Regions from separate parts of the Kribbella sp. NPDC000426 genome, predicted to be linked through region 1. Evidence: riboswitches for the same ligand, from Rfam matches in the RefSeq annotation. Region 1 holds a riboswitch; each other region holds the start of a gene.
What was found. Region 1 has a riboswitch for ZMP and ZTP ahead of ABT313_RS29895 (5-aminoimidazole-4-carboxamide ribonucleotide transformylase). Riboswitches for the same ligand answer to the same signal wherever they lie in the genome.
Positions count from the first base shown of each region.

Region 1 (10,430 bases):
CGGCGCGCTCGGTCTGTCGTCGGCGATCGTGGTTGCGGTGACGGTGCTGGCCGCGCTGACGCTGATTCCGGCGCTGCTCGGTCTGGCGAAGTTCACTGTGCTCAACCGCAAGGACCGCCATCACCTCGCCGAGGAGCGCGAGCTCGAGGCCGGGCTGGGCGACGACGCCGCGATCGCCGAGCACCGCGCGGAGGAACGCGAACGCCGCGACGCCAAGCACGAGCAGAGCGCGTTCGCGCGGTGGGGCCGCAAGGTGAGCGACCGGCCCTGGCCGTACGGCATCGCCGCGACCCTGGTGCTCCTCATCCTCGCGATCCCGCTGCTGTCGATGAACCTCGGCCAGCTCGACGCCGGCACCGACCCGGCCGGCGACTCCAGCCGGAAGGCGTACGACCTGGTCGCCACCGGGTTCGGACCGGGCGCCAACGGGCCGCTGACGGTCGTCGTACAGCTGCCGTCCTCGGGTGACAAGCAGACCTTGCTGAGCGGGCTCTCGGCCACGTTGCAGAAGACTCCCGGCGTGGCGGCGGTCCAGCCGCCGAACACGAACAGCGCGGGTACGACGGCCGTCATCAACGTCATCCCGACCACCTCACCGTCGTCGAAGGAGACCGAGGACCTGGTCAACCGGATCCGCGACGACGTGCTGTCCGGCCAGCAGGAACCGACGTACGTCGTCGGCACCACGGCCGGGTACGTCGACTTCACCGAGAAGGTCGGTAGCCGGATGCTGTGGCTGATCGGGGCTGTGGTCCTGCTCGCGTTCCTGCTGCTCACGGTCGCGTTCCGCTCGCTGCTGATCGGGGTGAAGGCGGCGGTGCTGAACCTGCTGTCGGTCGGAGCGGCGTACGGCGTGATCGTGGCGGTCTTCCAGTGGGGCTGGGGATCGTCGCTGGTCGGGATCGACGAGAACGTGCCGATCCCGTCGTTCGTGCCGATGCTGATGTTCGCGATCGTGTTCGGATTGTCGATGGACTACGAGGTGTTCCTGCTGTCCCGGGTGCACGAGGCGTGGATCGCGACGAAGGACAGTCATCGCGCGGTGGCGATCGGGATCGGCGCGACGGCCCGGGTGATCACCACCGCGGCCGCGATCATGATCGTGGTCTTCCTGAGCTTCGTGCTGGACGACGACCCGACGGTGAAGATGCTGGCCGTCGGGATGGCGGTCGCCGTGCTGATCGACGCCAGCGTGGTCCGGATGATCCTGGTGCCGTCGGTGATGACGCTGCTCGGCGACCGGGCCTGGTGGCTGCCGCGCTGGCTCGACCGGATCGTTCCCGACATCCAGCTCGAGGGCGGCCCGCCGCCCGCCCCGCAAGAACCGCCGGAGCCGGAACGCGAGAAGATCGACGTCACCGGCTGACAGCGGCTGACACCGGCTGACACCGCCGGAAAAGAAAAGACTGCAGTTTGCTGGTGGGTTTGGTTAGCGTCGGGCGTTATGAGCAACGTCCTCCTGCTGACCGGCCCGCCGGGCTCCGGCAAGACCACCGTCGCCCGGCTCGTGGCGACCGATGCGCCGCGGCCGACGGTCCATGTGACGACCGACGAGTTCTACCGCGCGATCCGCACCGGCTTCGTCGCACCCTGGCTGGCCGAGGCGCAGCACCAGAACGAAGTGGTCATGGACGTGATCGTCGCCGCCGTGGGTGCCTACGCCGACGGCGGGTACGACGTGGTGGTGGACGGCGTCATCGGCCCGTGGTTCCTCGCCCCGTTCCGCGCGGTCGCGGGGGACTGGCGGATGTCGTACGTCGTCCTGCGGCCGGATCTGCACACCACGCTGCGGCGAGGTCAGGCACGGGGCGGGGTGGAGCTGACGGATGTGGATGCGCTCACCGGTATGCACGGGGTGTTCGCGGACCTCGGCGAACTCGAGTCGCACGCGATCGACACCTCGACACTCGATCCCGCCGCCACGGCCGCCGCGGTCCGCAAAGCTGTTGCCTCAGGCGACTACCTGCTCAGTGCCTGAACAGGCGTACTCCGGTTGCCGACCAGGTGATCCCGAGGTCGGCGCAGGCGGCGGCGACCTCGGGTGAGCGGATCGAGCCGCCCGGCTCGGCGATGTGGGTGACGCCGTGGCGATGCGCCTCCTCGACGTTGTCGGTGAAGGGGAGCGCGCCGTCGGACACCATCGAGACACCGGTCAGCGGCTCGTCCGACCGGCGCGACCACCACAGCTGCGCCTTCGCGCCGGCCAGCCGCGTGCAGTCCACCCGGGACTGCTGCCCGGCGCCGATGCCGATCGCCATCCCGTCCTTCACCATCACGACGGTGTTGGATTGGGTGTACCGGGCAACGATCATCCCCAGTAGCAGGTCCTGGGCCGCGTCGTCCGGCACGGAGTCGTCCAGCAGCTCGCGCGTCAACGGCAGCGCGTCCCGCTCCTGCGTCAACCGCAGGCCGTAGATCTCGCGCACCTCCTCGGCCGGCGGCTCGAAGGCAGGATCCGCTTCCAGCACCAGGTACGTCCCGCGCTTCTTCGCGGCCAGGAGCTCGACCACGCCCTCGTCGTACCCGGGCGCGATGATCCCGTCCGACACGACCCGTTTCAACACCGCCGCCAGCTCCGCGTCGACCGGATGCGAGACCGCCACGAAATCGCCGTACGACGACTTCGGATCAGCGTCCCGCGCCCGCGTATAAGCCTCGACCACGCTCCCGCCGAGCGCCGCGCCGGCCGGCGACACATGCTTGTACGACGCAGCCGCCGGCACGCCGAACGTCGCCGCCGCCTTCCGCACCAGCTGCCAACCGGTCAGCGCATCCAGCACATTGATGTACGACGGCTCGCCCGCAACCACCGTGAACGGCGCCCGCTCGACCGGCGCCATCCGGGCCGCCTGGTGTGGATTCATCCCATAACGCACAAGGACCTCCGAGGTCAGTCGGAGGCGCCCAGGCGGACGACGCCTTACTCTTCGCTCCCCGGTGGTACCCCACCCTCGCCAGTCGCGGTACGGCTAGCTTAGTCCCGCCACGCGCCGGTCCAGTCGTACAGCGGGGCCGTGGTGGCGTACTCGCGCAGGTATGCGATGCGCCCCCGGTCGAGCCGCGCGATCGTCGCACCGTCGAACGCACCGGGATCGCCCTTCCACGTGCACTCGAAGTGCCACTCGGCGACCAGCACCTCACCGGTCGCGGCGCGCGACGTGATCTCCCACGTGTCGACGGTGCCGCCCGCACCGAACCAGGCGTCCATCCACTGCGCGACCCGCGGCTTACCGCGGTAGACCGGCCCGTAGCACTCGATCACGACGCAGTCGTCGGTCAGGGTGTCGAGCACGGCCGCGTTGTCGTGCCGTCGCCAGCCGTCGATGTAGGCCTCGAGTAAGTCCACTGGCTCAGCGTAGGTCGGTCACGGTTGGTGGCCCGGAAGTTTGGTGGCGTGGAAGACGAGGAGGCGGGACTCGTCGGTCACCGGTTCCTGGTGCCAGCCGCCGGACACGGTGATGTCTGTGAAGCCGGCCTCGGACAGGTCGGTGCTGATGGCTTCGGGGGAGCGGAAGTGGAGGGTGTTTCGGTAGACGGCGTCGTGGCCGTCGGGGAAGACGTTGTGGGCGTCGAACACGACCCGGCCGTCGGCGACTTCGAGCAGGTCGAGCCACTCGACGAGGTGCCCGACGGGTGTGTCGCGTTCGCCGTACGTCGACTCGCGGGTCCACTGCTCCCACGCGCGCGCCGCGGGGTTGCGGGACTCGAAGCTGATCACGCCGCCTGGGCTTAACGCGCCCGCGAGTGCTGTGAATACCTCGGCCTGGTTGCCGATGTGCATGATCGTGTTGCCGGTGCTGACAACGAGGTCGGCGTCGGCGGTCTGCTCGACGGCGCGGAAGTCCCCTTCGATCCAGGTGATCGCATCGGCGCCCGGCTGCCGGCGCGCGTACCCGAGCATCGTGGGGCTCGGGTCCACGCCGATCACCGCACGGCCGGGCGCGACGAGAGAGCGGGTGAGCAGGCCCGTGCCGCAACCGAAGTCCAGAACTTTGCGAGCACGGGCAGCCAGAGCACGGTAGTAGGCGTGGTCCGCACCGGCGGGGTTGTCGAGGTCGTACAACCCCACCAGTTCTTCGTCGCCGTACGGATCGTCGGTCACCCGCGGAATGCTAAAGACATTGCGGCCGGATCGCACTCGACTATTCCGCGGACACCCAGCCGTAGATGTTGCCGGGGCGGCCGGCGTTCTTCGCGTGTTTCGGGTCGAACGGGCCGAGCTTCTGGACCTGGTCGTGCGAGTTGCCTTCCACCGTGGTGATCTTGCCGTTGCCGGTAGCAACCACCACGCCGGTGTGCAGGCTGGTGCTCGTGTTCTGCGGGCCGGTGCCGTAGAGCACGATGTCGCCGGGCTTCATGCCGGTATTGCCGGAGTGGGCGCGGCCCTTCCGTTGGCCCCAGGTGTAGATATCACCGGTGAAGCCGTAGTTCGGGATGTCGCTCCCGGCCTTGCGCCAGGTCCAGGTGGCGAAGTGCGCGCACCAGGACTCGCAGGCGCCGTACGGATTGCAGTTGCTGCCGGGCGGCGTCTCGCCTTGCCCGACCTCGCCGTTGGCGGCGTTCACGATCTTCGTCCGGGTATCCGCCGCCGTGGCGGTCAGGGGCAGCGAACCCACCAGGGACAGCACAACCGCGGTCAGCAGGAGTCGCAATGTGGGGCGCATCAGCTTGCTCCGTTCGATGGTTGGGACACATTCCCCCAGGCGGCCAGCAACGTCAGTATGTAATTAACTAACAACACAATGCAATCACAGCGTTGTTAAGTTACGAAGGCATAGAGTGAGCCGCATGGTCGATGTGAAGCCCCGCAGCCGGACAGTGACCGACGGACTGGAGGCCACCGCCAGCCGCGGGATGCTCCGCGCGGTCGGGATGGGTGACGACGACTGGGCCAAGCCGCAGGTCGGGGTCGCCTCCAGCTGGAACGAGATCACCCCGTGCAACCTGTCCCTGGACCGGCTCGCCAAGGCCGTCAAGGAAGGCGTCCACGCGGCCGGCGGGTATCCGCTCGAGTTCGGCACGATCAGCGTCTCCGACGGCATCTCGATGGGCCACGTCGGTATGCACTACTCGCTGGTCAGCCGGGAGATCATCGCGGACTCGGTCGAGACCGTGATGGAGGCCGAGCGGCTCGACGGCTCGGTGCTGCTGGCCGGCTGCGACAAGTCGCTGCCCGGCATGCTGATGGCCGCCGCGCGCCTCGACCTGGCGAGCGTGTTCCTGTACGCCGGTTCGATCATGCCAGGCAAGCTCGGCGACAAGGACGTCACGATCATCGACGCGTTCGAGGCGGTCGGCGCCTGCGTTCGCGGCCTGATCACGCGCGACGAGGTCGACGCGGTCGAGCGTGCGATCTGCCCGGGCGAAGGCGCCTGTGGCGGCATGTACACCGCGAACACGATGGCCGCGTCCGCCGAAGCCCTCGGTATGTCGCTGCCGGGCTCAGCTGCTCCGCCGGCTGTCGACCGTCGTCGCGACGGGTATGCGCGCAAGTCCGGAGAGGCCGTTGTCGGCCTGCTGCGCAACGGCATCACCGCCCGCCAGATCCTCACCAAGGAAGCGTTCGAGAACGCGATCGCCGTGGTGATGGCTCTCGGCGGTTCGACCAACGCTGTCCTGCACCTGCTGGCCATCGCCCGGGAGGCGGAGGTCGAGCTGACGCTGGCCGACTTCAACCGGGTCGGCGCCAAGGTCCCGCACCTCGGCGACCTGAAGCCGTTCGGCAGGTACGTCATGACGGATGTGGACCGGGTGGGCGGGATCCCGGTCGTGATGCGGGCGCTGCTCGACGCCGGCCTGCTGCACGGCGACTGCCTGTCCGTGACCGGCAAGACGATGGCGGAGAACCTCGCCGACATCGCCCCGCCGGACATCGACGGCACGATCATCCGCGCGCTCGACAAGCCGATCCACCACACCGGCGGCATCACGATCCTGCACGGCTCACTCGCCCCCGAGGGCGCGGTCGTGAAGAGCGCCGGCTTCGACTCCGACGTGTTCGAAGGGACCGCCCGGGTCTTCGACGGCGAGCGCGCCGCGATGGACGCCGTACCGGATCTCAACCCCGGCGATGTCGTCGTGATCCGGTACGAAGGACCGAAGGGCGGCCCGGGGATGCGCGAGATGCTCGCGGTCACCGGCGCGATCAAGGGCGCGGGTCTCGGCAAGGACGTGCTGCTGCTCACCGACGGCCGCTTCTCCGGCGGTACGACGGGGCTCTGCGTCGGCCACGTCGCGCCCGAGGCCGTCGACGGCGGGCCGATCGCGTTCGTCCGCGACGGTGACCGGATCACCCTGGATGTCGCGAACCGCACCCTCGACCTGCACGTCGACGCCGCGGAACTCGAGCGCCGCAAGGAGGGCTGGACCCCGAACGCCCCGGCGATCACCAAGGGCGTGCTCGGGAAGTACACCCGGCTGGTCCGGTCCGCGTCGGAGGGAGCTGTCTGCATCTAGGGACGGCCGTATCAGGATATGAGACACCGAGGTGCCCAACTTGACCCGGTCGCGGTCCGCGGGCGAATAATGCCTACATGCGATCGATTCTCCTCGTACTTGTGCGGCGCGCCGACTGACGCGACCACCGAGTCGAGCGCGCCCCTTCAGCCAACCCGGCCGAAGGGGTTTTTTGTTGCCAATGCGACTATCCGAGACCCGGAAGCGCAGCGTCGACAGCCACAAGCGAGGATGGATCGGTCGCGAAAAGTACAACCATCGTGACAGGACTGAGGGAAGGCACTCATGAGTGAGCAGCTGACCGGGGCACAGGCTCTGATCCGCGCACTGGAACATGCCGGGGTCGACACCGTCTTCGGCATCCCGGGTGGCGCGATCCTCCCGGCGTACGACCCGATGCTCGACTCGACCCAGATCCGCCACATCCTGGTACGTCACGAGCAGGGCGCCGGCCACGCCGCCCAGGGGTACGCCGCCGCGTCGGGCAAGACCGGCGTGTGTATGGCGACCTCGGGCCCGGGCGCGACCAACCTGGTGACGCCGATCGCCGACGCGTACATGGACTCGGTGCCGATGGTCGCGATCACCGGTCAGGTGGCCGGTGCCGCGATCGGCACGGACGCCTTCCAGGAGGCGGACATCCGCGGCATCACGATGCCGATCACCAAGCACAACTTCCTGGTCACCGACCCGAGCGAGATCGCCACCACGATCGCGGAGGCATTCCACATCGCCTCGACCGGCCGGCCCGGCCCGGTGCTGGTCGACGTGACCAAGGACGCGATGCAGACCACCGGCGTCGACTTCCAGTGGCCGACCGAGCTCGCGCTGCCCGGCTACCGGCCGGTGACCCGCCCGCACCCCAAGCAGGTGCGTGAGGCGGCCCGCCTGATCGCCGCGGCCGAGAAGCCGGTGCTGTACGTCGGAGGCGGCGTGATCCGCGCCCAGGCCAGCGCCGAGCTGAAGGAGCTCGCCGAGCTGCTCGGCATCCCCGTGGTCACCACGCTGATGGCCCGCGGCGCGCTGCCGGACACCCACGAGCTGCACTTCGGGATGCCCGGTATGCACGGCTCGGTGTCCGCGGTCGGCGCACTGCAGCGCTCCGACCTGCTGATCACGCTGGGCGCCCGGTTCGACGACCGGGTGACCGGCAAGCTCGACTCGTTCGCCCCCGAGGCGAAGGTCATCCACGCCGACATCGACCCGGCCGAGATCGGCAAGAACCGCGCCGCCGACGTCCCGATCGTGGGTGACTGCAAGGAGGTCATCACCGACCTGATCGCGGCGCTGCGGACCGAGATCGCGAGCACCGGCCGCACCCCGTCGTACGACGCCTGGCGCGGACAGCTGGAAGCGGTCCGCGCGAAGTACCCGGTGGCGTACGACGAGCCCGAGGACGGCACGCTCTCTCCGCAGTACGTGATCGAGCGGATCGGCAAGATCGCCGGACCGGACGCCGTGTACACCGCAGGCGTCGGCCAGCACCAGATGTGGTCCGCGCACTACCTGCCGTTCGAGAAGCCCCGCCACTGGCTGAACTCCGGCGGCCTCGGCACGATGGGGTACGCCGTACCGGCCGCGATGGGCGCCAAGGTCGCGCGTCCGGACAAGACCGTGTGGGCGATCGACGGCGACGGCTGCTTCCAGATGACCAACCAGGAGCTCGTCACCTGCGCGCTCGAGGGCATCCCGATCAAGGTTGCCGTGATCAACAACCAGTCGCTGGGCATGGTCCGGCAGTGGCAGACGCTGTTCTACGACAAGCGGTACTCGAACACCGACCTGCATTCGGCCCGGATCCCTGACTTCGCCAAGCTGGCCGAGGCGATGGGCGGCGTCGGGCTGCGCTGCTCGGACAAGGACTCCGTCGACGCCACCATCGACAAGGCGATGTCGGTCACCGACCAGCCGGTCGTCGTGGACTTCGTCGTGCACCGCGACGCGATGGTGTGGCCGATGGTCGCGGCCGGCACCAGCAACGACGACATCCAGATCGCCCGCGACATGGCGCCGAAGTGGGACGGGGAGGAGCTGTAGATGTCCAAGCACACATTGTCGATCCTGGTGGAGAACAAGCACGGTGTGCTGGCCCGGGTGGCCGCGTTGATCTCGCGGCGGGGCTTCAACATCGATTCGCTCGCGGTCGGTCCGACCGAGCACCCCGAGGTTTCCCGGATGACCATCGCGGTCAGCGTGGACGAGCAGCCTTTGGAGCAGATCACCAAGCAGCTGAACAAGCTGGTGAACGTGATCAAGATCGTCGAGCTCGAGCCCAGCCAGACGGTTCAGCGTGAACTGCTGCTGGTGAAGGTCAAGGCGGACACCCTGACCCGCGGACAGGTGCTGGAGACCGTCCAGCTGTTCCGTGCGAAGGTGGTGGACGTGGCACCGGACGCGATCACGATCGAGGCGACCGGCAATCCCGAGAAACTCGAAGCCATGCTCCGGGTGCTGGAACCCTTCGGCGTCCGCGAGCTGGTGCAGTCCGGCATGGTGGCGATCGGCCGGGGCAGCCGCTCCATCTCCGACCGCACGCTGCGGCCGGTCCCGGTGCCTCCGCCGCACGTCCAGTCCGGTCCGCCGACCGTGCAGGCACGACCCGCCGAACGCGCGAGCCACCCGAACCACGCGAACCACCCGGTGCCGGGCCCGCCGCCAGGCCGGACCGCCGCCGCCGTACCGAATCAAAACTAAGGAGAAGTGCCGCAAGTGGCAGCTGAAATGTTCTACGACGACAACGCCGACCTGTCGGTGATCCAGGGCCGCCACGTGGCCGTCCTCGGCTACGGCTCCCAGGGCCACGCCCACGCGCTCTCGCTGCGCGACTCCGGCGTCGACGTCCGGGTCGGTCTGCCGGAGGGCTCGAAGAGCCGGGCCAAGGCCGAGGCCCAGGGCCTGCGGGTGCTCACTCCGGCCGAGGCGTGTGAAGAGGCCGACGTGATCGTCGTGCTGGCGCCGGACCCCGCGCAGCGCAAGCTGTACGCCGAGGCGATCGAGCCGAACCTGGTCGATGGCGACGCGCTCGTCTTCGGTCACGGCTTCAACATCCGGTTCGGTTACATCAAGCCGCCGGCGGGCGTGGACGTGTTCATGGTCGCCCCCAAGGGTCCCGGACACCTGGTTCGTCGCGAGTACTCCGAGGGTCGCGGCGTACCCGTGCTGGTAGCGGTCGAGCAGGACGCGACCGGCAAGGCGTGGGACCTGGCGCTGTCGTACGCGAAGGGCATCGGCGGTCTGCGGGCCGGCGGTATCAAGACCACCTTCACCGAGGAGACCGAGACCGACCTGTTCGGTGAGCAGGCCGTCCTCTGCGGTGGCGTGTCCGCGCTGATCCAGAACGGCTTCGAGGTACTGACCGAGGCCGGCTACCAGCCCGAGGTCGCGTACTTCGAGTGCCTGCACGAGCTCAAGCTGATCGTCGACCTGATCTACGAAGGCGGTATCGCCAAGCAGCGCTGGTCGGTCTCCGACACCGCCGAGTACGGCGACTACGTGTCCGGCCCGCGGATCATCGACGCGTCGGTGAAGCAGCGGATGAAGGAGGTCCTCGGCGACATCACCGACGGCACCTTTGCGGCCCGCTTCATCGCCGACCAGGACGCCGGCGCGCCGGAGTTCGCCGAGTTCCGCAAGCAGAGCGAGTCGCACCCGATCGAGGCGGTCGGCAAGGAACTGCGTGGCCTGATGGCGTGGGTCAAGTCCCACGACGACGACTACGTCGAGGGCACGTCCGCCCGCTGACCGGCAGGATCAGAGAGGCCCGGACCGTCCAGGTGGATGGTCCGGGCCCCTTCTTTTGACACAATGTGTGACGGAAGGGGCTCGGGCAAGGGAGTGCGGGGGGAGGTGACCGGCGGTGGAGGACGGCAGGAACGGGCTGCCGCGCCCGCCTCGGCGTATCCCCGCGAACGCCGGCTCGCTGACCCAACTCGAGGTCCCCAGCCGGCTCACCGCCCCACAACCGCCACCCCGCC
Region 1 covers NZ_JBEPDK010000006.1:245,228-255,657, reverse strand. Annotated here, with positions in the region: gene ABT313_RS29905 (MMPL family transporter) at 1-1,366, shown strand, start outside; gene ABT313_RS29900 (phosphotransferase-like protein) at 1,445-1,978, shown strand; gene ABT313_RS29895 (5-aminoimidazole-4-carboxamide ribonucleotide transformylase) at 1,968-2,894, opposite strand; ZMP/ZTP riboswitch at 2,896-2,972, opposite strand; gene ABT313_RS29890 (nuclear transport factor 2 family protein) at 2,975-3,346, opposite strand; gene ABT313_RS29885 (class I SAM-dependent methyltransferase) at 3,365-4,102, opposite strand; gene ABT313_RS29880 (CHAP domain-containing protein) at 4,143-4,664, opposite strand; gene ilvD (dihydroxy-acid dehydratase) at 4,789-6,456, shown strand; gene ABT313_RS29870 (acetolactate synthase large subunit) at 6,742-8,493, shown strand; gene ilvN (acetolactate synthase small subunit) at 8,494-9,150, shown strand; gene ilvC (ketol-acid reductoisomerase) at 9,178-10,197, shown strand; gene ABT313_RS29855 (S1 family peptidase) at 10,313-10,430, shown strand, end outside.

Region 2 (10,430 bases), on a different contig from region 1:
GACCTTCAGCGACGGGCGGTCCGCGCCGCCGGTCAGTGTGTTGAGTGCACGTAGCGCGGCGATTCCCACCCGGTACAGCGGGACGCGGCGGCGCATGATGCGCGTCTCCCAGCGGGTTCGCTCGTCGCTGTCCAGCCACGCGGTACCGACGAGGTGCCGGCTCATCCGGGATGGTCCGCGCGCCAGTTCTTGATCATCTGTTCCATGTCGGTGTGGATGAACGCGAAGAAGTCCGCGGCCTCGGTCAGTCGGCGGGCGACAGGGGAGTCGGCGGGGAAGAGGCCGGCGCCGGAGCGGCTGGTCGCCTCCCATTCGCTCAGTGCGAGGTTGCGGCGCTCGAGGATCGCGGCGAAGACATCCTCCCGGATCCGGTAATGGTCCTTGCGCGACCCGGGCAGCCGCTCGCGCGAGATGAACGACACCTGCAACAACTGCCGGACGGCGCCGGACACCGCCGGCTGGCTGATCTTCAACGACTCGGCCAGCTCGGCCGCCGTCATCGTGCCGGTCGGACTGACCAGCATCGCGCCCATCACCCGGGCCGACATCGTCGGTACGCCGCTGTTCGCCAGCACGCCCGCGAACCGCTCGACGAACTGACTCACGGCCTCCGGGCTCGGTTCCTCCGCCATGGTTGAAGCTTACAGTAATCTGATCTATCGCAACTATCACAAAATTCTGATAATTTGAATCCATGACCTCGACCATCGACACCGGGGCGCCGACGCTTACCGGCGGCCGCCGCTTCGGCGTACTCATCGCTTTGTGTCTCGCCGTCCTCGTGCTCGGCCTCGACACGACCGTGCTCAATGTCGCGCTGCCGACGCTCGCGAAGGACCTGGACGCGTCGACCAGCCAGCTGCAATGGATGGCGAACAGCTACAACCTCGTCCTCGCGGCGCTCCTGCTGCCGGCCGGTCTGCTCGGTGACCGGTACGGGCGGCGCAAGATCATCGCGATCGCGCTCACCTTGTTCGGCCTGGCGTCGCTGGCCTGTGCGCTGTCCGACTCGGCCGGCCAGCTGATCGCGGCCCGCGCGTTCCTCGGGATCGGGGCGGCGATGATCGTCCCGGTCGCGCTGTCGCTGATCACCGTGCTGTTCCGCACCGAGGAGGACCGGAAGAAGGCGATCGGGTTCTTCGTCGTTGCCAACAGCATCGGTATGCCGCTCGGCCCGATCGTCGGCGGCCTGCTGCTCGATCACGCCGGCTGGCAGTGGATCTTCCTGATGAACGTGCCGATCGCCTTCGTCGCGGCGCTCGCGGTCACGCTGCTCGTCCCGGAGACACGCAGCTCGAACCGGCCGGCGATCGACTGGCTCGGCATCGTGCTGTCGAGCACCGGTCTCGCGGCCCTCGTGTACGGCGTGACCAAAGCCGGCGAATCGTCCTGGTCCGACGCCGTCACGATCGTGTTCCTCGGGCTGGCCGTCGTACTGATCGCCGGGTTCCTCGTCTGGCAGCGGCGTAACCGTGAGCCGTTGATCGAGCTCCGGCTGTTCGGCGAGCGGGTGTTCACCGGCGGCGCCGTACTGCTGACGGTGTCGGTGTTCGCGATCTTCGGGTTGCTGTTCACGATGCCGCAGTACTTCCAGGGCATCAACGGATCGGATGCGTTGCACACCGGACTGAAGCTGCTGCCGTTCATCGGCGGGATGACGATCGGCGCGAAGCTGGCGTCTCCGGTCGAGTCGAAGGTCGGCACCCGGCTGGTGGTGATGACCGGGTTCGTGGTGATGGCGGCCGGGTTCGCGCTCGGCGCCTTCACCGATCTCGGCACCGGGTACGGGTACACGGCGATCTGGTTCGTGGTGGTCGGCTTCGGGCTCGGGTGTTCGATGCCGCAGGCAATGAACGCGGCGCTCGGCGTACTCGATCCGGAGCGGGCCGGGACGGGATCAGGACTGCTGCAGGCGTTCCGTCAGGTCGGCGGCACGGTCGGCGTCGCCGTACTCGGGACCGTTCTCAACTCCGTCTACCGCCACAACATCGACACCACCGGCCTGCCCGCGCAGGTCGCTGAAGCGGCCGAGAAGAGCCTGGGCGGCGGACTCGCCGTCGCCGCCCAGGCCGGCTCCCCGGACCTGCTCGCCAACGTCCGCGACGCCTTCATGACCAGCCTGAACACCACGATGTGGGTGTCGACCGGCATCGCGATCGCCGGTGCCGTGCTCGCCGCAGTACTGATGCCGAAGAAGCAGGCTGCCCGCCCCCGGGAGGACGGGCAGCCGGTGATCAGTTGAGCTCGAGGCCCGGGTACAGCGGGTGCTTGTCGAGGATCTCGGCCGAGGCGGCGCGGGTCTTGTCGGCGACGCCGTCGGCGAGGACGTACTTCGCCTTCGAGGGGGCGCCCGCGGACGTGGTCGTCGGGGTGGTCGCGGACAGCACGTCCACGATCAGCTCGGCGACCCGGTCGAACTCGTCGGCGCCGAACCCGCGCGTGGTGAGGGCCGGCGTACCGATCCGGACGCCCGAGGTGTACCAGGCGCCGTTCGGGTCGCGCGGTACGGCGTTGCGGTTGGTGACGATGCCCGCGTCGAGCAGCGCGGACTCGGCCTGCCGGCCGGTGATGCCGTACGACGAGACGTCGAGCAGCACCAGGTGGTTCTCGGTGCCGTCCGTCACGAGCTTCACGCCGCGCTTCATCAGGCCCTCGGCCAGGACGACGGCGTTGTCCGCGACCGCCTGCGCGTACTCCTGGAACGACGGCTGACGTGCCTCGGCCAGCGCGACGGCCTTCGCGGCCATCGTCTGGCTGAGCGGCCCGCCCAGCACCATCGGGCAGCCGCGGTCGACGGACTCGGCGTACTCCGGCTGGCACAGCACCATGCCGCCGCGCGGACCGCGCAGCGACTTGTGGGTCGTGGTCGTGGTGACGTGGGCGTGCGGGACCGGATCGAAGTCGCCGGTGAAGACCTTGCCCGCGACCAGGCCGGCGAAGTGCGCCATGTCGACCATCAGCGTCGCGCCGACCTCGTCGGCGATCTCGCGCATCTTGGCGAAGTTCACCTTGCGCGGGTACGCCGAGTAGCCGGCGATCAGGATCAGCGGCTTGAACTCACGCGCCTTGCGGGCGACCTCGTCGTAGTCGAGCAGGCCGGTCTCCGGGTCGGTGCCGTAGGAATGCTGGTTGAACATCTTGCCGGAAATGTTCGGCCGGAAGCCGTGGGTCAGGTGACCGCCGGCGTCCAGCGACATACCGAGCATCTTCTGGTCGCCGAGCGCCTTGCGGAGCTTGGTCCAGTCGTCCTCGGACAGGTCGTTGACGTGCTTCGCGCCGGCCTCGGCGAGCGCCGGGGACTCGATCCGCTGCGCGAGGATCGCCCAGAAGGCGACCAGGTTCGCGTCGATGCCGGAGTGCGGCTGGACGTACGCGTGCGGCGCGTCGAACAGCGCCCGCGCGTGGTCCGCGGCGGTCTGCTCGACCGTGTCGACGTTCTGGCAGCCGGCGTAGAAGCGGTGCCCGATCGTGCCCTCGGCGTACTTGTCCGAGAGCCAGTTGCCCATCGTGAGGAGCGTGGCGGGGGAGGCGTAGTTCTCGCTCGCGATCAGCTTCAGCGAGGACCGCTGGTCGGCCAGCTCGGCCTTGATCGCGCCGGCGATCGTCGGTTCGACCGCGGCAATCACCTGCAGCGCGTTGTTGTACGCGGCCGACGCCGCGGCCGCATCGAAGGGTTGAGTCATCGTTGTCTCTCCTGCGGTTGCAGTGGGTCGAAGGCACCCAGGCGCACGGTGCCGACGGGTTTCGCTCCCCGGTGGTTCTCCACCTTCAGCGCGCCAGTCGCGACGCCCTCACCCTAGCGTGTGCGGGCACCCCTGGTGTGCGCGGTACACGGGTCAACCTGCGATCCGCAGAGCCGCCGCCGGAGCCAGTTGGGCCGCTCGCAGCGCCGGGTACAGGCCTGCGATCAGCCCGACCAGCACAGAGGCTGCCAGTCCGAGTCCCACTGGCAGCAGCGGGACCTGTACGGCGACGGCCTGGCTCATCGCGGCGACCCACGTGACCGCCAGCCCGGCGATGCCTCCTGCCAGTGCTCCGGACAGGCAGAGCAGCGTGGACTCGATCAGGATCAGACCGCCTACGAAGCCCCGGCCGGCGCCCAGCGCGCGGCGCAGACCGATCTCCGATCGCCGCTCGAGCACCGACACCACCATGGCGTTCGCCACCCCGACACCACCGACGAGTAGAGCCACCGCGCCGAGACCGAAGGCGAGATCGTTCAAGGCGTTCTGTGCCGTGAGGCGAGCGGCCAGGAGGTCGGACGGGCGGCCGACCTGCACGGCACCGGGGTCCTCGGGCGAGGTGGTCGCCGCGAGCAGCGCATGCACCGGCCCGACCTTGTCCGGATCGGCACGCAGGTAGATGCGGCTCGGGCCGCCGCCAGCGTCGAGCCTGGTGTGTGCGGCGCGGTCACCGATCAGCACGGCGCTGTCGAGTTCCGGCGCGAGCGGTGCGTCGGCCAGGATGCCGAGAACGGTCGCGACGACAGTACGGCGCCCATCCGCCGTACTCAGCGTGACCAGCCGGTTCGGTCCGGCCGTGCTCATTCCGAGCGCTCGGGCCGCGCCGGAGCCGAGTACGACGGCCGGGTAGCGGCTGGTGGCCGCGTCGAGGAAGGCGCCATGCGTCACGTGCAGGTCGAGGGTGGCGGTCAGGTCCGCCGAGACGGCGATCACCGCAAGCCCGTTCGTGTCGGCCACCGGTACGAATGGGGTACGCCGGGCGATCCAGCCGGACTGATACGCGACAGGTGACAGCTGCTGCACACCCGGGATGCGCCGGAGCATCGCAGGCGACTGGGAGGGCAGCGGCGCCGGCTGGTTGTCGATGGTGTTACCCGAGCTGACTGTCAGCAGGTTCCCGTCCTGACCGAGCTGGTTGAGCAAAGCCTGCCGAGTCGTTGCGGGGATCGCCACAACGGCGACCATCGCCGCCATACCGAGAGCGATGCCACCGGCGCACAAGGCACTGCGTAGCGGCCGGGCCCGCAGACCGCGGACAGCCTCACCGACGAGATCAAGAGTGCGAGACATGACGCACCCCCTGGGCGCTGTCGCGACGGAGTACGCCGTCGCGCAGCTCGACCTGGCGCTGCGCGGCCGCGGCAACCTCGCGGTCGTGAGTGATGACGATCAGCGTGGTGCCGGCCGAGTTGAGCTCGCGGAGCAGGCCGAGGATCTGACCACCGGTCGCGCTGTCGAGGTTGCCGGTCGGCTCATCGGCCAGGATGAGGGTCGGAGACCCGACCAGAGCGCGGGCGATCGCGACGCGTTGGCACTCGCCGCCCGAGAGCTGGCCTGGCAGATGGTGCCGGCGGTCACCGAGGCCGACGCGCTCACAGGCCTCCGCGGCGGCCGCCCGGCGGCTGCGGGCGGTCATCGAGCGGTAGAGCAGCGCATGCGCGATGTTCGCGAGCACGTCGCGATGGGGGAGCAGGAAGAACTGCTGGAACACGAAGCCGAGGTGCCGTGCACGGAATCCGGCCAGCGCAGTGTCCGAGAGCCGGCGGGTGTCCGAGCCGGCGATGTGGACCGCTCCGGTGGTCGGCCGTTCCAACGTCCCGGCGATCTGCAGCAGGGTGCTCTTTCCCGATCCGGACGGTCCGACCACGGCAACGAGCTCGCCGGGATCCACCCGGAGCGTGAGATCGCGCAGCGCGGTCGTCTCGGGGTTGCCGGCGTACGTCTTGGTGACTCCGATCAGCTCCAGTGCGGACGTCATGAGGCCGCCACCACGACCTGGGTGCCGGCGGTGATTCCAGCGCCGGCCACCTGCACCATCGTGTCCGTCGAGACCCCGCACTGCACCGCGACATCGCCGCGGTTCACCACGGTGACCGCGAAACCTCCGTCCGGCCGGGCCAGCAACGCCGTGATCGGCACTGCGAGCGCGTCCTTCACCTCGTCGAGCGTGATCGCGACCTGAACCGGTGCCGAGCTGTACGCCGCCGCGAGCGACGGTCGCTCCAGCCGGACCGTGGCGTTGACCACCGCGGTCTGCGGCCCGCCGTTGCGGGAGTCCGGCGCGTCGGACTCCGGCAGCGTCGCGACGCGGTCCACCGCGCTGACGGTGCCCGGTGCCCTGGTCACCGCATCGGGCAGCGTCACGGTCACCGATGCGCCACGGTGCAGGAGGTAGGCCTGGTCGACCGGAACCGGTACTTCGACGAGCAGTACCGGTGACGTTGCCGACAGCAACGGCATACCTGGTTGGACCGGCGCTCCCAGGTTGGCCTGGACGGCGCTCACCCGGAGCGGAACGGCGGCGAACACGAGCTGGCCGAGGTCGACGGTCCCGGTGCGCGGGAGGTGGTGTGCACGCTGCCAACGGCGTACTGCGGTCTCCGTACGCCAGGTGTACTGCGAACTGCCGCTGACCGCGGGGTGGTACCCGAGCCGGGCGAGTGCCGTGTTGAGTTGGGACACGTCCGGACCGCGGAGCCCTCGGCGGAGTGTCCGCCACAACGGACGGGCACCGGCCAGAACTGGGATCGCGCGACCGTCGGCCTCGTACAACGTGCCGTCCGCCGGGATCACGGCGCCTGGCGTGGGCAGCCAGGTGAACGCCTGGGCGGAGGTGGTGGCGACCAGGTCGACTGTCGGACCGTAGCTGATGGTTCCGTAGTACTGCCTGGTGGTCCGCAAGTTCGTGCGGACCACTGCAGCCGTAGAGAGCTTCGCCGATTGCGGCACTCCAGCGGCGGGCTCGGTATGGAACGGGGTCCGTTGCGAAGCCCAGCCGCCCGCGATGCCGGCAACGACCGAGAGGCTGACGCCGACCAGCACGGTCCGGCGTGAGGTGCTCACTGGCCCGCCAGCTTGTTCAGCTGGGACGCTTCGATCTCGTCGTCGAGCAGCGTGCGGCAGGCACGGAACGCCTGCTGGACAACGGCTGTCTGTTTGTCGGCCCCCGGCGGCAACTCGTCCGCGCTCAGCCCGAACCCGTGTCCGGGTACGTATGCCGTCCGGGCGTTCGGGTCCTTCATCTTCGGCAAGCCGTTCTGCCGCAGGCAGCGTGCAGCCTTCACTCCGGCGGCGATCAGTGTGGCCGGCGCAGGTGGCTGGGTCTGCGGGTTCCAGGTCGCAGCGCGCAGTTGCTGTTCGCAGTCCGACAAGGCGCTGCGCAGTACTCCGCTCGCCGCGTCTTGGAGCGGACGGTAATCGGTGAACACCTGGCCGGTCGCACCGAGCACCGGGTCGGTGAAGTTCTGGATGCCGTGCGAGCGGACGCACTGCGCCGCGGTGTGCAGTTTGGCGATCCGATCCGCCGAGGTGTCGGTGGTGGTGCCGATGTCCTTGAGGTTCGGCTTGCTGCATCCGGTCAGCAGGAGCGCGGCGACTGCCGCGGCCACGCAGGCCGATCCGAGTGGACGTGTGTGGGTCATGACAGCTCCTTGCCCGACGATGATTGGGACCAGGAGTACGCGGAAGGCCGTGACACCGGGCTAACAACGAGTCGTTATGCCGGTGTCACACCGCGGCGGGGACACTGCGACCGGAGGTGCCGACGTGAGATTGCTGGTGGTCGAGGACGAGGCCGTGCTGGCGCGGAACCTTGCCGACGGTCTGCGGGACGCGGGATTCGCGGTCGATGTCGCGCTGGACGGCTCCGATGCCCTCGGCAAGGTCGCCGTGACCACGTACGACGTAGTGGTGCTGGACCGGGATCTGCCGGGCGTGCCGGGGGACGACGTCTGCCGGACGCTGGTCGGCAACCGGTCACGCAGCCGCATCCTGATGCTGACCGCGGCCGCGGAGGTGGACGACCGGATCGCCGGCCTGGGGCTCGGGGCGGACGACTACCTGGGGAAGCCGTTCGCGTTCGCCGAGCTGCTCGCCCGGGTGCGCGCCCTGAGCCGGCGCTCGCCGTCACTGGCGCCGGTGGTCAGCCGGCAGGACCTGGAGATCGATCTCGGGCGCAGAACGGTACAGCGGGCCGGCGAGCCGGTACTGCTGACCCGGAAGGAGTTCGGCGTGCTGGAAGCGCTGGTGCTCGCAGACGGGGCAGTGGTGAGTGCCGAGGAACTGCTCGACCAGGTCTGGGACGAGAACCTCGATCCGTTCAGCAACGTGGTCGCGGTGACGCTGGGCCGGCTCCGCCGCAAGCTCGGACGTCCGCCGCTGATCGAGACCGTCGTCGGCACGGGGTACCGGCTGTGACCGCCCGTCGGCAGGGCACGTCGCCGCTGCGGTGGCCGCGGCCGTCCTGGACCTGGCCGGCGCCGGCGCGGATACCGCTGCAGACCCGGCTGACGCTGCTGCTCGCCGTCGTCTTCGTGGTCGGCGGCGCGTTGCTCGTCGTACTCAGCACGTCGCTGGCCAACCAGAGCATCGCGGCCGCGAACGCCGCGTCCGCGCCGGCGGCGGCCGAGCTGCAGCGACAGCTGGGCGACATCCTCAGCCAGGCGGACCAGACGCAGAAGCCGAAGGCCGGATCGACCCCTCCGCCGGACGGCAAGCCGACGGAGGAGCAGCGGAAGCAGTCGGCGGATCTGAAGCAGAAGCTTCTCGCGGCCAACAACGAGTACGCGGCCGCGACCAAGACCGACGCGGTGGCCCAGCTGGTCGGCAAGTCGGCGATCGGCCTCGTGGTCATGGTCCCGCTGGCCGGTCTGCTCGCCTGGTACCTGGCCGGCCGGTCCTTGCGGCCGGTGCGATCCATCACCGCGGCCGCCCGCCGTACCTCGGCGGACCGGTTGTCCGAGCGGCTGGCGCTGTCCGGGCCGAAGGACGAGATCACCGAGCTCGCCGCCACCTTTGACGCGATGATGGATCGGCTGGAACGCGCGTTCGAGGCGCAGCGCAGGTTCGTCGCGGACGCCTCGCACGAGTTGCGTACGCCGATCGCGGTGGCCGCGACCTCGATCGACGTCGTGCTGGCGAAGCCGGACCGGACACCCCAGCAGCTCGAGGCGATGGCTCACGACGTCCGCGGAGCGCTGACCAGGGTGGAGCGACTGGTCGACAGTCTGCTCGCGCTGACTCGCAGCGAGCAGCTCGACCGGGCCCGCGAGCCGGTCGATCTGGCCGTCCTCGCCGAGGACGCCCTGGATGCGCACAGCGCGGAGGTGCGGGCGTGCGGACTGACCGTCGAGGTCGACCTGGCGAAAGCCCGGATCGCCGGCGACCCCGCGCTCCTCGATCGGATGACCGGCAATCTCGTCGACAACGCCATCCGCCACAACGTCAGCGGCGGCCACGTCCGCGTCGTCACCGCGGCGACCGCGGCTGGTGTCAGGCTGACGGTCTCCAACTCCGGCGCTGTCATCCCTGCGACGGCCGTCGAGCAGCTGCGAAGGCCGTTCCACCGGCTCAGCGGCCGGGCCCGGACCGAGGATCACGGTCTGGGCCTCGGCCTGGCCATCGCGGACGCCGTCTGCCGGGCGCACGGCGGAACGCTGACGCTCGAGGCAAATCCCTCGGGTGGACTGGACGTGCGCGCAGACCTGCCTACAGGCTCCGCTGGATGATCTGCCCGAAGGGCGTGGTTCGCGGCAAGGTCCCGAACACGCCACCCCAGTCGTTGGCCAGTCGCGACGCCACGAAGGCGTCCGCGACCGCAGGTGTGGAGTGCCTGACGAGCAACGACGCCTGCAGGCACAGAGCCATCAACGCGGCCAGCCTGCGGGCGCCGGCCTCTGCGTTCTCGACGTCGGCCAGTGACTGCAGTACGTCGTTCACGGCCGCGTCGAGTCTGGCGTCGGCGCCTTGTACGGCGGCCATCTCGGTCAGCCAGGCGTCGAGGGACTCCGGCCGTCGCAGTGCACGCAGTACGTCGAGCGCGTTGACGTTGCCCGATCCTTCCCAGATCGAGTTCAGCGGCGACTCCCGGTAGAGCAGCGGCAGACCGGACTCCTCGACGTACCCGTTCCCGCCCAGGCACTCGAGTGCCTCCGCGACCATGAACGGGGTCCGCTTGCACACCCAGAACTTGGCCAGCGGCAGGGCGATCCTGCGGAACGCCGCTTGCTGAGAGTCCGTGGAGTCGACGGCGGCCGCGAGGCGCATGGCGAGGGCTGTTGCTGCTTCGCTCTCGATCGCGAGGTCGGCCAGGACGTTCTGCATCGCGGGCTTGTCGGCGAGCAAACCGCCGAAGGCATTGCGGTGCCGGGTGTGCCAGATGGCCTCGACGAGGGCTCGGCGTTGGAGGGCGGCCGAGCCGAGTACGCAGTCCAGCCGGGTCGCGGCGACCATCTCGATGATCGTCCGGACCCCGGCGCCCTCGTCGCCCAGCCGGTAGCCGATTGTCCCGTGGAACTCGACCTCCGACGACGCGTTCGAGCGATTGCCGAGCTTGTCCTTCAGCCGCTGCAGAGCGAACGGGTTCCGGTTGCCGTCGGCAAGCACCCGCGGTACGACGAAACAGCTCAGCCCGTCCGGCGCCTGCGCCAGCACCAGGAACACGTCGACCTGCGGTGCCGAGCAGAACCA
Region 2 covers NZ_JBEPDK010000004.1:822,388-832,817, reverse strand. Annotated here, with positions in the region: gene ABT313_RS23265 (GbsR/MarR family transcriptional regulator) at 162-632, opposite strand; gene ABT313_RS23260 (DHA2 family efflux MFS transporter permease subunit) at 695-2,242, shown strand; gene ABT313_RS23255 (glycine hydroxymethyltransferase) at 2,235-3,683, opposite strand; ZMP/ZTP riboswitch at 3,712-3,794, opposite strand; gene ABT313_RS23250 (ABC transporter permease) at 3,837-5,033, opposite strand; gene ABT313_RS23245 (ABC transporter ATP-binding protein) at 5,017-5,721, opposite strand; gene ABT313_RS23240 (peptidoglycan-binding protein) at 5,718-6,806, opposite strand; gene ABT313_RS23235 (hypothetical protein) at 6,803-7,384, opposite strand; gene ABT313_RS23230 (response regulator transcription factor) at 7,509-8,159, shown strand; gene ABT313_RS23225 (sensor histidine kinase) at 8,156-9,469, shown strand; gene ABT313_RS23220 (acyl-CoA dehydrogenase family protein) at 9,450-10,430, opposite strand, start outside.
Region 2: another riboswitch for ZMP and ZTP. It lies ahead of ABT313_RS23255 (glycine hydroxymethyltransferase); the one in region 1 lies ahead of ABT313_RS29895 (5-aminoimidazole-4-carboxamide ribonucleotide transformylase).

Region 3 (10,430 bases), on a different contig from region 1:
CGGCCGCGATCCGGGTGACGTCACGAACGCCCTGACCGGACAGCTCGAGGTGTGACGACGGCGCATCGGCCAGCGTCCCGGCAGCCAGCGCAGACATCAGGTGCGGCAGGTGCGACACCCGGGCGACGCCCAGGTCGTGGTCCTCGACCGACATCTCGACGGTACGAGCGCCGGCCGCCTCGGCAAGCCGGCGTACCAGGTCGACGGCGTCGGGATTGCTCGTGTCGTGCGGCGTGATCGCCCAGGTGGCGCCGTCGAACAGGTCCGCACGTCCGGCGAGCGGACCGTTCCGCTCGGAGCCGGCCATCGGGTGACTGCCGACGTACCGGCTGAGGTCGCCGGTGAGCCGGCGGGCGTCGGCGAGCGGCTTGGACTTCACGCTGGCCGCATCCGTCACGACCGCATCGGTCTGCTCAAGCTGCTCGGCCACCACCGCGCCGACGTGGTCCGGCGGTACGGCGACCACGACCAGCTGCGGCTCGATCTGGACCAGGCGCGAGCCCGCACCGATCCGCTCGGCCATCAGGGCGTTGTCCGGGTTCCCGTCGACGAGCTCCACAACCACACCGAGCCGGGCGAGCGCCAGGCCGATCGACGTACCGATCAGGCCGGTGCCGACGATGCGGACCGGGCCGCGGAGCTCGCTCACCGGGCGCTCACTGGGCGCCGGTCAGATCTGGGCGGAGCGCGGTCGCGCCGTGCAGGTAGACGTGCTGGATCTTGTCCCGGGAGCGCGACGACTCGGTGTGCACCATCAACCGGACCACCCGCGGCAGCGCGTGCGGCACCGGGATCTCCTGCATGCACATCAGCGGTACGTCGGTCAGCCCGATCTGCCGCCCGGCGACGGCCGGGAACTCCGAGCGCAGGTCCGACGTGACGGTGAACAGGATGCTGATCAGATCCTCGTTCTCCAGATCGTTCGCCTCCAGGACCGCCTTCACCAGCTCCGCGGACCGCTCGAGCAGGTGCTCGCGCTCGTCCACGTCCAGCTGGGTGGCACCCCGGATCGCCCGTACCGCCACTTGCTCGCCTCCTCGATGATTCGTTGTCCCAACCCTAGGCCAGGGTAGTCAAGGAGTGGACAGCCGTCTCGGATGCTGCTCGGTCGTCAGCTCTCCAGCAACCGCCGGGCGAGCGGGAGCAACCCGGCCGCCCGGACCTGCGCGAGCGGATCCGACAGCTGGCGACGGCGCCGGAACACTCCTGGCGGGTCGCCGTACGCCTGGGAGAACCGGCGCGAGAAGTGGTACGGGTTGCTGTAACCGCAGCCGGAAGCGATCTCCCCGATCGTCGCGTTCGTGCGCTGGAGTGCCGTGGCGGCGCGCGCCAGCCGGACCAGATCCAGCGCGTACGCCGGTCCGCACCCGTACCGCTCCCGGAAGAGCCTGTGCAGGTGTCCGGCGGACAGGTTTGCCGCGGCGGCCAATTCCTGTACCGGGACGATGCGCGGGCCGGTGGCCCACACGGTCGCGACATGGTCGACGACGCGCTGGACGGCCGCCGGCATCTCCGCACGTGGCGGGCCGGTCGGATCGCCGACGAAGACCTCCAGCATCGTCGCCACGAGCCGATCGCTCAGGCCTCGCACCGGCGCGGCCGCAGTCGCGAGCTCCAGCGTGTAGGCGCACAACTCCGCGAGCAGACCGGGTTCGGACATGGCCCGCACAGGCGGCCAGTCCGCGGGATCGCCGAGCTCGCCGAAGTCCTCGATCTGGAAATGCACGTACGCATGCCGCGACCCGCGATCACAGTCCCAGATATAGGCGTCCCGGTTGCCGCGCTTCGCGAGCGCCACCGTTCCGGGCCGCAGCTCGTGCTCGACCGTCGTCTGCAGCACCCCGACGTCGTCGTACACCTCGGTCCGCCAGAGCGCGGAGCCGTGGAGGATCCAGAGGAGTTCGAAGTTCGGCAGCCAGCGCGGTCCGTACGTCGCTCCGGGGGCGTAGTCCGCGAGCTGCACCAGCGAGTTCACGCTGATCACCGGCGGTCGCGATGTCACGAACAGATAGTAAAGCGCTTGTTCGTGACATTGGCCGGTCCTGCGTGCTCTGCGACGGTTGCTGGATGCACTTCACCGAGATCACCGATGAGCTGGTCGAGGCCTTCGACCGGGACGGCTTCGTCGTCCTCGATCAGGCCATCTCGCGCGACGAGGTGACCGAGCTGCACACCGCGGCCGAGCAGCTGTGCCGCACCGTCGGCCGCGCTCCGGCGACCGAGCCCGCTGAGGATGTACTGCGCAGGCACCTGTGCATTCACCATCCGCACAAGGCATCCGACGCTGCCCGGGCGGCACTGCATGCGCCGCGCGTGGTCGAGACCCTGACCGCTGTGATCGGGCCCAACGTCAAGGCGATGCAGTCGATGTTGTTCATCAAGCCCGAAGGCAAGCCCGGGCAGGCCTGGCATCAGGACGAGTTCTTCATCCCGACCAGGGACCGCTCGCTGACCGCCGCGTGGATCGCGCTCGACGACGCCACCGTGGAGAACGGCTGCCTGTGGGTGCTGCCGGGCTCGCACCGCCGTGGTGTCCTCTATCCCGATCGCGAGCAGGACGACCTCCGCTTCGACTGTACGGTCGAAGCGTTCGACTTCCCGTACTCCGACGACGACGCCGTCCCGGTCGAAGTACCGGCCGGATCGGCAGTGATCTTCAACGGGTACCTACTGCACCGATCACTGCCGAACACCGGCCGGCACGGGCTCCGCCGGGCGCTCGCGAACCACTACATGAGCGCCGAGTCGCTGCTCCCCTGGCAGACCGTGCCGGCCGGCGTACACGTCGGCAAGCACGACTACCGCGACATCGTGATGGTCGCCGGGACCGATCCGTACGCCTACAAGGGCATCGACGACGTCGCCCGGCCGCACTCCCGCCCGGACAAGGACGGCGGCTGCGACCGCTAACCCAGCTGCGCCTCGGCGGCGTCGACCGTCTGCTCGAGCAGGAGCGCGATCGTCATCGGCCCGACGCCGCCCGGGACCGGCGTGATCAGGCGAGCCACCTCAGCCGCTTCCCCGAAGTGCACGTCGCCGACGTTGCCCTCGTTGTACCCGGCATCGACCACGACCGCGCCCGGCTTCAGCCAGTCACCGCGGACGAAGTTGGCCTTGCCGACCGCGGCGATCACCACGTCCGCGGTCCGGACCAGCTCGGGCAGGTCCCGGGTCCGCGAGTGCGCGTAGGTCACCGTCGCGTTCGATGCCAGCAGCAACATCCCGGCCGGCTTGCCGAGGATCGGGCTGCGGCCGATCACGACCGCGTGCGCGCCCTCGAGCGGTACGTCGTACGCCGCGAGCAGCCGCATGATCCCGCCGGGTGTGGCCGACCGGAACCCGGGATCACCGAAGGCCATCGCCGCGAACGACAGCATGGTCACACCGTCGACGTCCTTGCCGGGGTCGATCGCCTCGAACGCGGCCCGCTCGTCGATCTGCGCCGGCACCGGGTGCTGCAGCAGGATCCCGTGCACCTCCGGGTCCTCGGACAGCTTCCGGATCTCCGCGACCAGCTCGTCGGTGGTCGTGTCGGCCGACAGGACGACGCTCCGGGACGCGATCCCGGCCTTCTTCGACCGGTTCTGCTTCATCCGCACGTACGTCGCGGACGCCGGGTCGTCGCCCACGAGCACGGTCGCCAGGCACGGCTGCACGCCGTACCGTTCCTGCACCGCGGCAGCACGTTCCGCCGCCTTGGCCACCATCTCGGCGGCGAGGTCGGTCCCGATCATCAACTCGGCAGTCATCTGCGCACTCCTCGTCCTCAAAGGGTGCCCAGGCGCGCGGCGAAAGCCGGATGGCAGACCGTTCCCCGGTGGTCGTCCACCTCAGCGCCAGTCGCGGTCCGCCCTCAGGATACCGGCCCGCCCGCCTCGCGAACGAACCTGTCGGCCACCCCGTCGGCGATCCGGAGCGGCACCTTGCTGTGCGGCAGGCGGACATCGCGGATCTCGTTCGCCTGCGTGATCAGGTGCTCGATCTCGTCCCGGGCCGTCGCGACGTCCGACTCGTTGCCCTCCGCCTGCGCCTCGAACACGCGCAACGCCTGCCGCAGGGCTCCGCCCCAGTAGAACGAGGCGTCCAGCCAGGAGTCGGTCTCGGCCTCGAACTCCGGGTCGATCACGCCGCTGCGGATCTGCGCAGACGCGTTCTCGATCGCTTCGAGGTACGGCTCCAGGTCGGCGATCGCGCCGGCCAGGTCGCCGCCGTCCCAGGTCGCCTTGAAGGCCGCGAGCTTCGAGGCCAGCACCGGCGCATTGGTCAGATGCAGCTTCCCGTCGTACGTCGTGAGGTCCGCGAACACCTCCAGCGCCGCAATCGTGGCCACGTCTCCCCCGGCACGCTCGGCGATCGCGCGACGCCAGGACGCGTCGGCGTCGTAAGTCGCGGGCTTCCAGCCGAACTCGGCGAACGAGTACAGGGCGAGCTTGCTGGCCGCGGCCTGGTTCATCGGGTTCGAGATCACGCCGACGACGTGCTCGGCGAGGCCGGGCTCGCGGCCCGTGTACGGCGCGAGCAGGATCCGGCCATGGGCATAGTCGTTGACCGGGTAGTTGTCCCAGATCAGGATGTCGTGCCCGAACACCGCCTTCGCCGCAGCTGCTTGTGCGGTCGTGATCCGCTCCGGGACGACCGCCGTACCGGTCCAGTGCACGATCACGGCCGGGTCGAGCCGCTCACGCAGCGCCTGCTTGTACGGCGTCTCCTCGACGTCGTAGTACTCGGTCGGGACCATCTGCAGCGGGGCAACATCCTGCTTGGTCGCGATCCATTCGCGCTGGACGCGGTTGCACAGGTCCGCCTGCGCCGCACCGGCCGCGCCGCCGCCCGTGCCGTACTTCGCGGCGTCCTCGTCGGAGTGCCACTTCTCGTACTCGATGTCGTCGAGCGGGACGTTGAACACCCGGACGCCGAGCGCGTACAGCGCCTCGAACTTCGCGATCAGCGCCTGGAAGTCCTCGTCGGAGGTGTACGCGATCGACAGACCGGGCGAGAGCGCGAAGGTGAGGTCGACCTTGTTGCGCCGGGCCCGCTCGATCAGCTCGCCGAGCTCGGCCAGCTTGTCGGCCGGGTACGGGTCGCGCCACTGCTCGCGGTGGTAGACGTCGTCCTTGGGCGCGTACTGATACGTGTTCATCTTGTGCGCGCCGAGGTAGTCCAGGTGGTCGAGGCGGTCCGCGTGCGACCACGGAGTGCCGTAGAAGCCTTCGATCGAGCCGCGGTACGGCAACGTCGGCCAGTCGCGGATCTCGACGCCGTCGAGATGGTTGCCCTGGACAAGCTGGTCGAGAGTCAGCGCCGCGTAGTACGTGCCGCGGGTGTCGACGCCGTCGAGGACGACGCGGTGGTCGCCGACGGCAACGACGTACCCCTCGGCCGGCAGACCGGCGGCGGGCTCGACATCGAGAGCGGTGCCGCCGATGTGGACCGTCACCACGGCCTCGCCGTCGACGATCGTGGTCACGCCGGCCCGGGTCAGGGTTTCGCGGACGATCCGTTCGGCGTCAGGGTCCGTGGTCGGGCCGTGGACCACGCCGACCGTGTCACCGAGGTCGAACCCGTCCGGGCGAGTGCTGGTCTGCTGAGGCTCAGGGGTCACAGCCCCTATCCACTCAGCGCGCAGGCCTGCTCGTCAAGACGCGCGGGTGAGCTTCAGGACCGGGATCGTGCGGATGCCGGCCGTGCGGATCTCGTACTCTCCGAAGCCCGGGTAGCGCCGCGCTTGCTCGGCGTAGATCCGGTTGCGCTCGTCGCCGGTCAGCTCGCCCACAGTCACCTTGTACGTCTCGGTGCCGACCTCGACAACGCTCTCGCCGGCGGCGACCAGGTTGCGGTACCAGTCCGGGTTCGTGGGAGCGCCGCCCTTGCTGGCGAACACGTAGATGACGGCCGGGTCGTTCTCGTCGGCCAGGTACATCGTCGGGGCGATGTACTCCTCGCCGCTCCGGCGGCCGCGGTGGTGCAACAGCACCATCGGCGCGCCTTCGAAGTTGCCGCCGACCCTGCCGTCATTGTCCCGGAACTCGGTGATGATGTCCGCGTTGCTCATATCGGGTACCTCCGCAGTTGGCTCAAAGAAGTCCTGCGTGGTCCAACGCGAGATAGGCCGCATCGATTCCGGTCATCGCACCCGGAGTACGCAGTTCGGCACGGAACGCGTCGACGCTCAGCTCGACCGGGACGCAGTCCTCGGCCTCGTCGAGCTGTTGTTTGCCGTCCGGGCGGCAGCCGCGCGCGATCGCGACGTACTTGCGGAACGTCGAGGACGCGCCGGACCACTGCCAGCCGACGACGTCGAGCGTCTCGCAGGTGTAGCCGGTCTCCTCCTCGAGCTCCCGGGCGCCGGCGACGGCCACCTCCTCGCCGGGCTCCACCAAGCCGCCCGGCAGGTTCGTGACGACGGCGTCCGGGCCGGCCCGGAACATCCGGATCGTGACGATCCGGCCGTCGGGCGTCAGCGGCAGCACGGTGATCCCGGACGTGATACCTGCCTCGGGACCCATCACGTCCCACTCGACCTCGCGGCCGTCGGGCATCCGGTAGCGCCGCAGCCGGACGGTCAAGAAGCGCTTGAAGCCCGGCTCCTCCCCCAGCAGCTGCCACGGAACCGGGTCGCCGGGCCGAGACGACTCAGCCGCCACGTTGTCGGTGACGGCTGAGGTCTCGCGCTGATCCGTCACAGGGGACGGTTGTCGTCGGGATCTTCCGGCGGCGCGATCGGTGCATCATCCGCCGGCGGGGCGACCGGGGCGTCCTCGGCCGACGCACCGGGCTCTGCGGCGTCGTCCGTCTTGCCCCCGTCGCCATCGCCCGCAGGCTCGGTGGCCTCCTCGGCGGGGCTGGACTCGGACAGGATGCCGGCCAGCGTCTCCTCGGAGATCCGCTTGAACTTGCGCACCTGGCTCCGGGTCCGGTCCAGGACCGCGACCTCGAGCTGGTCCGGGGTCAGCTGCCGGACCTCGGTGCCGTCGTGGCCGAGGGCATCGACCGCGAGCCGGAGCGCACCCGCGAGCGAGATGCCCTCGGAGTAGTGCTCGCCGATGTAGTCCGCGACCTGGTCGGCCGGGCCGCCCATCACGGCGTACCCCTGCACGTCGGCGATCGAGCCGTCGTAGGTGAGCCGGTAGACCTGGTCCTCGGCCGGGGTGTTGCCGATCTCGGCGACCAGGATCTCGACCTCGAGCGGCTTCTCGCCGCCGGAGGAGAAGATCGCGCCGAGCGTCTGCGCGTACGCGTTGGCCAGCGCCCGGCCGGTCACGTCACGCCGGTCGTAGGAGTACCCGCGCATGTCGGCCAGCCGCACGCCGGCGATCCGCAGGTTCTCGAACTCGTTGTACCGGCCGACGGCGGCGAACGCCATCCGGTCGTAGATCTCGGCCACCTTGTGCAGCGCGGGCGAGCGGTTCTCGGCCACGAACAGGATGCCGTCGGCATATTGCAGCGCGATCGCGCTGCGGCCCTTGGCGATGCCTTTCCGGGCGAAGTCCGCCCGGTCCCGCATCAGCTGCTCGGGCGAGACGTAGAAGGGAACGCTCATGAGTCCTCTGTCAGTTCGATCGGGGAGACGGGCAACAGCATCAGGTCAGGGACGTCGCGGCCGGGCCGTCGGGACGCTGGTGCCGTTGGCTCCAGGCCGCGTCGACGAGCGCCGCCACCTCGTCCTCGGGCAGCCGCCGGTAACCGTCCGCGGTGACCACGCCGACCACCGGGAAGATCCGCCGGAGCATGTCCGGTCCGCCGGTCGCCGAGTCGTCGTCGGCCGCGTCGATCAGCGACTGGATCATCACCGTCACGCAGTCGGTCTCGGACAGGTCCTCGCGGTACAGCTTCTTCAGCGCGCCGCGGGCGAACAGCGAGCCCGAGCCGACACTGTAGAAGTGGGTCTCCTCGTACCGCCCGCCGGTCGGGTCGTAGGAGAAGATCCGGCCGCCCTTGATGTCGTGGTCGTACCCCGCGAACAGCGGCACCACGGTCAGGCCCTGCATCGCCATCGGCAGGTTGCCGCGGATCAGCGCGCTGAGCCGGTTCGCCTTGCCGTCGAGGCTGAGCGTCGCGCCCTCGAGCTTCTCGTAGTGCTCGAGCTCGACCTGGAACAACCGGACCATCTCGATCCCGAAACCGGCCGAGCCGGCGAACGCGACCGCCGAGTACTCGTCGGCCGGGAACACCTTCTCGATGTCACGCTGGGCGATGATGTTGCCCATCGTGGCCCGCCGGTCGCCGGCCATGATCACGCCACCGGGGAAGGTGGCCGCCACGATCGTCGTACCGTGCGGGACTTCGCTGGACAGGTCACCCGAACCCAGGGCCCGTCGTCCCGGCAACAGGTCGGGCGCGTGCCCGGCCAGGAAGTCCATGAACGACGAGCCACCTGGGGTCAGGAAGGCTTCCGGCAACCGGCCGGAGGCATCAGAAGTCATCGAGCGGTTCACTCCCCACCCTTTTGCACGAATCCGCGGACGAACTCCTCGGCGTTCTCCTCGAGCACCTCGTCGATCTCGTCCAGGATCGAGTCGACGTCCTCGTCGAGTCGCTCTTTGCGCTCCTGGACGTCCTCCGACGCCTCGACCTGGTCGACCTCTTCCTCGGTCGACGAACGCTTGGGCTGCTTGTGCTGCTGCCCGCCGTCTTTCGCCATGGCACACACCTCCTAGAACCGCTGGAGAGACCGCCCAACCGATCTCTCTATAGCGACCCTACCCGGCAGCGCCCCCAGTAATGGTGCGAACCAGGTCACTGGCGGTGTCGCATTGGTCAAGAAGTGCTCCGACGTGCGCTTTCGTCCCCCGCAGCGGGTCCAGGGTCGGGATTCGCTGCAGTGACTCCTTACCGGGCAGATCGAAGATCACCGAGTCCCAGGAGGCGGCCGCGACCTGCGGCGCGTACTGCTGCATGCAGCGGCCGCGGAAGTAGGCCCGGGTGTCGGTCGGCGGGTGCGCGACCGCCATCCGGATCTCCTCGTCGGTGACGATCCGCTGCATCCGGTTGGATTTCACCAACCTGTAATACAGGCCCTTGTCCGGGCGCAGATCGGCGTACTGCAGGTCGATCAGGTGCAGCTTCGGGTCGTCCCACTCCAGGCCGTCACGGTCGCGGTACTGCTGGAGCAGTTTGTACTTCGCGACCCAGTCGAGCTGGTCGGACAGCTTCATCGGGTCGATCGCGAGCTGGTCGAGGATCTGCTCCCACCGGTGCAGCACGTCCTTGGTCTGCCGGTCCGCGTCGTCGCCGTACTTGTCCTCGACGTACTTGCGGGCCTGCTCCAGATACTCCGCCTGGAGCTGGACGGCGGTGATCTTGCGGCCGTCCTTCAGCGTGAGCAGATGCGTGCAGGACGGGTCGTGGCTGACCTCGTGCAGCGCGGACACCGGGCGGTCGACGCCCAGGTCGTCGGTGAGCCAGCCGTCCTCGATCATCGCCAGCACGAGCGACGTCGTCCCGACCTTCAGGTACGTCGAGATCTCGGACAGGTTCGCGTCGCCGATGATCACGTGCAACCGGCGGTAACGGTCCGGATTCGCGTGCGGCTCGTCGCGGGTGTTGATGATCGGGCGCTTCAGCGTCGTCTCCAGGCCGACCTCGACCTCGAAGTAGTCGGCCCGCTGACTGATCTGGAACCCGTGCGCCGCGCCGTCCTGGCCGATGCCGACGCGACCGGCGCCGGTGACCACCTGACGGCTCACGAAGAACGGCGTCAGGTGCCGCACGATCGACGCGAACGGCGTGGACCGGCGCATCAGGTAGTTCTCGTGCGAGCCGTACGACGCGCCCTTGTTGTCGGTGTTGTTCTTGTACAGGTTCAGCTGGGGGGCGCCGGGGATCAGCCGGGCCTGGCGCGCGCCCTCCATGATCACCAGCTCGCCGGCCTTGTCCCAGACCACCGCGTCGCGCGGGTTCGTGGTCTCGGGAGCGGAGTACTCCGGGTGGGCGTGGTCGACGTACAACCTCGCGCCGTTGGTGAGGATCACGTTGGCCAGGCCGGTCTCCTCGTCGGTGAGCTGGCTGGAGTCCGCCACCTCCCGGCTCAGGTCGAATCCTCGCGCGTCGCGCAGCGGGTGCTCCTCGTCGAAGTCCCACCGCGTCTTGCGCGCGAGCGGCTGCGTCTGTGCGTAGCCGTTCACCACCTGGCTCGAGGTCAGCATCGGGTTGGCCCCGGGCTGGCCCGGCACCGAGATCCCGAACTCGGTCTCGGTACCCATGATCCGCCGAACACTCATGCGAACGAGCCTACGCGGTAAGGGCGACTAAAGGTGTTGCTGTGTCCACAGGGTTACGTGTGAGACTGCGCGCGTGGACGAAATGGTGGCGATCCTGGACGAAGACAACCATGTCACCGGGTCCGTCCCGCGATCGGTGATGCGGCGCGACAACCTGCGCCACTCCGCCACCGGAGTAGTCGTCCGGAATCCGGCCGGTGACATCTACGT
Region 3 covers NZ_JBEPDK010000004.1:230,597-241,026, reverse strand. Annotated here, with positions in the region: gene ABT313_RS20350 (prephenate dehydrogenase) at 1-649, opposite strand, end outside; gene aroH (chorismate mutase) at 657-1,025, opposite strand; gene ABT313_RS20340 (helix-turn-helix domain-containing protein) at 1,112-2,002, opposite strand; gene ABT313_RS20335 (phytanoyl-CoA dioxygenase family protein) at 2,068-2,910, shown strand; gene ABT313_RS20330 (bifunctional 5,10-methylenetetrahydrofolate dehydrogenase/5,10-methenyltetrahydrofolate cyclohydrolase) at 2,907-3,749, opposite strand; ZMP/ZTP riboswitch at 3,769-3,854, opposite strand; gene ABT313_RS20325 (glycoside hydrolase family 84 protein) at 3,854-5,602, opposite strand; gene ABT313_RS20320 (nitroreductase family deazaflavin-dependent oxidoreductase) at 5,636-6,052, opposite strand; gene ABT313_RS20315 (NUDIX hydrolase) at 6,075-6,683, opposite strand; gene prcA (proteasome subunit alpha) at 6,680-7,540, opposite strand; gene prcB (proteasome subunit beta) at 7,581-8,423, opposite strand; gene ABT313_RS20300 (ubiquitin-like protein Pup) at 8,432-8,641, opposite strand; gene dop (depupylase/deamidase Dop) at 8,700-10,220, opposite strand; gene ABT313_RS20290 (phosphotransferase) at 10,303-10,430, shown strand, end outside.
Region 3: another riboswitch for ZMP and ZTP. It lies ahead of ABT313_RS20330 (bifunctional 5,10-methylenetetrahydrofolate dehydrogenase/5,10-methenyltetrahydrofolate cyclohydrolase); the one in region 1 lies ahead of ABT313_RS29895 (5-aminoimidazole-4-carboxamide ribonucleotide transformylase).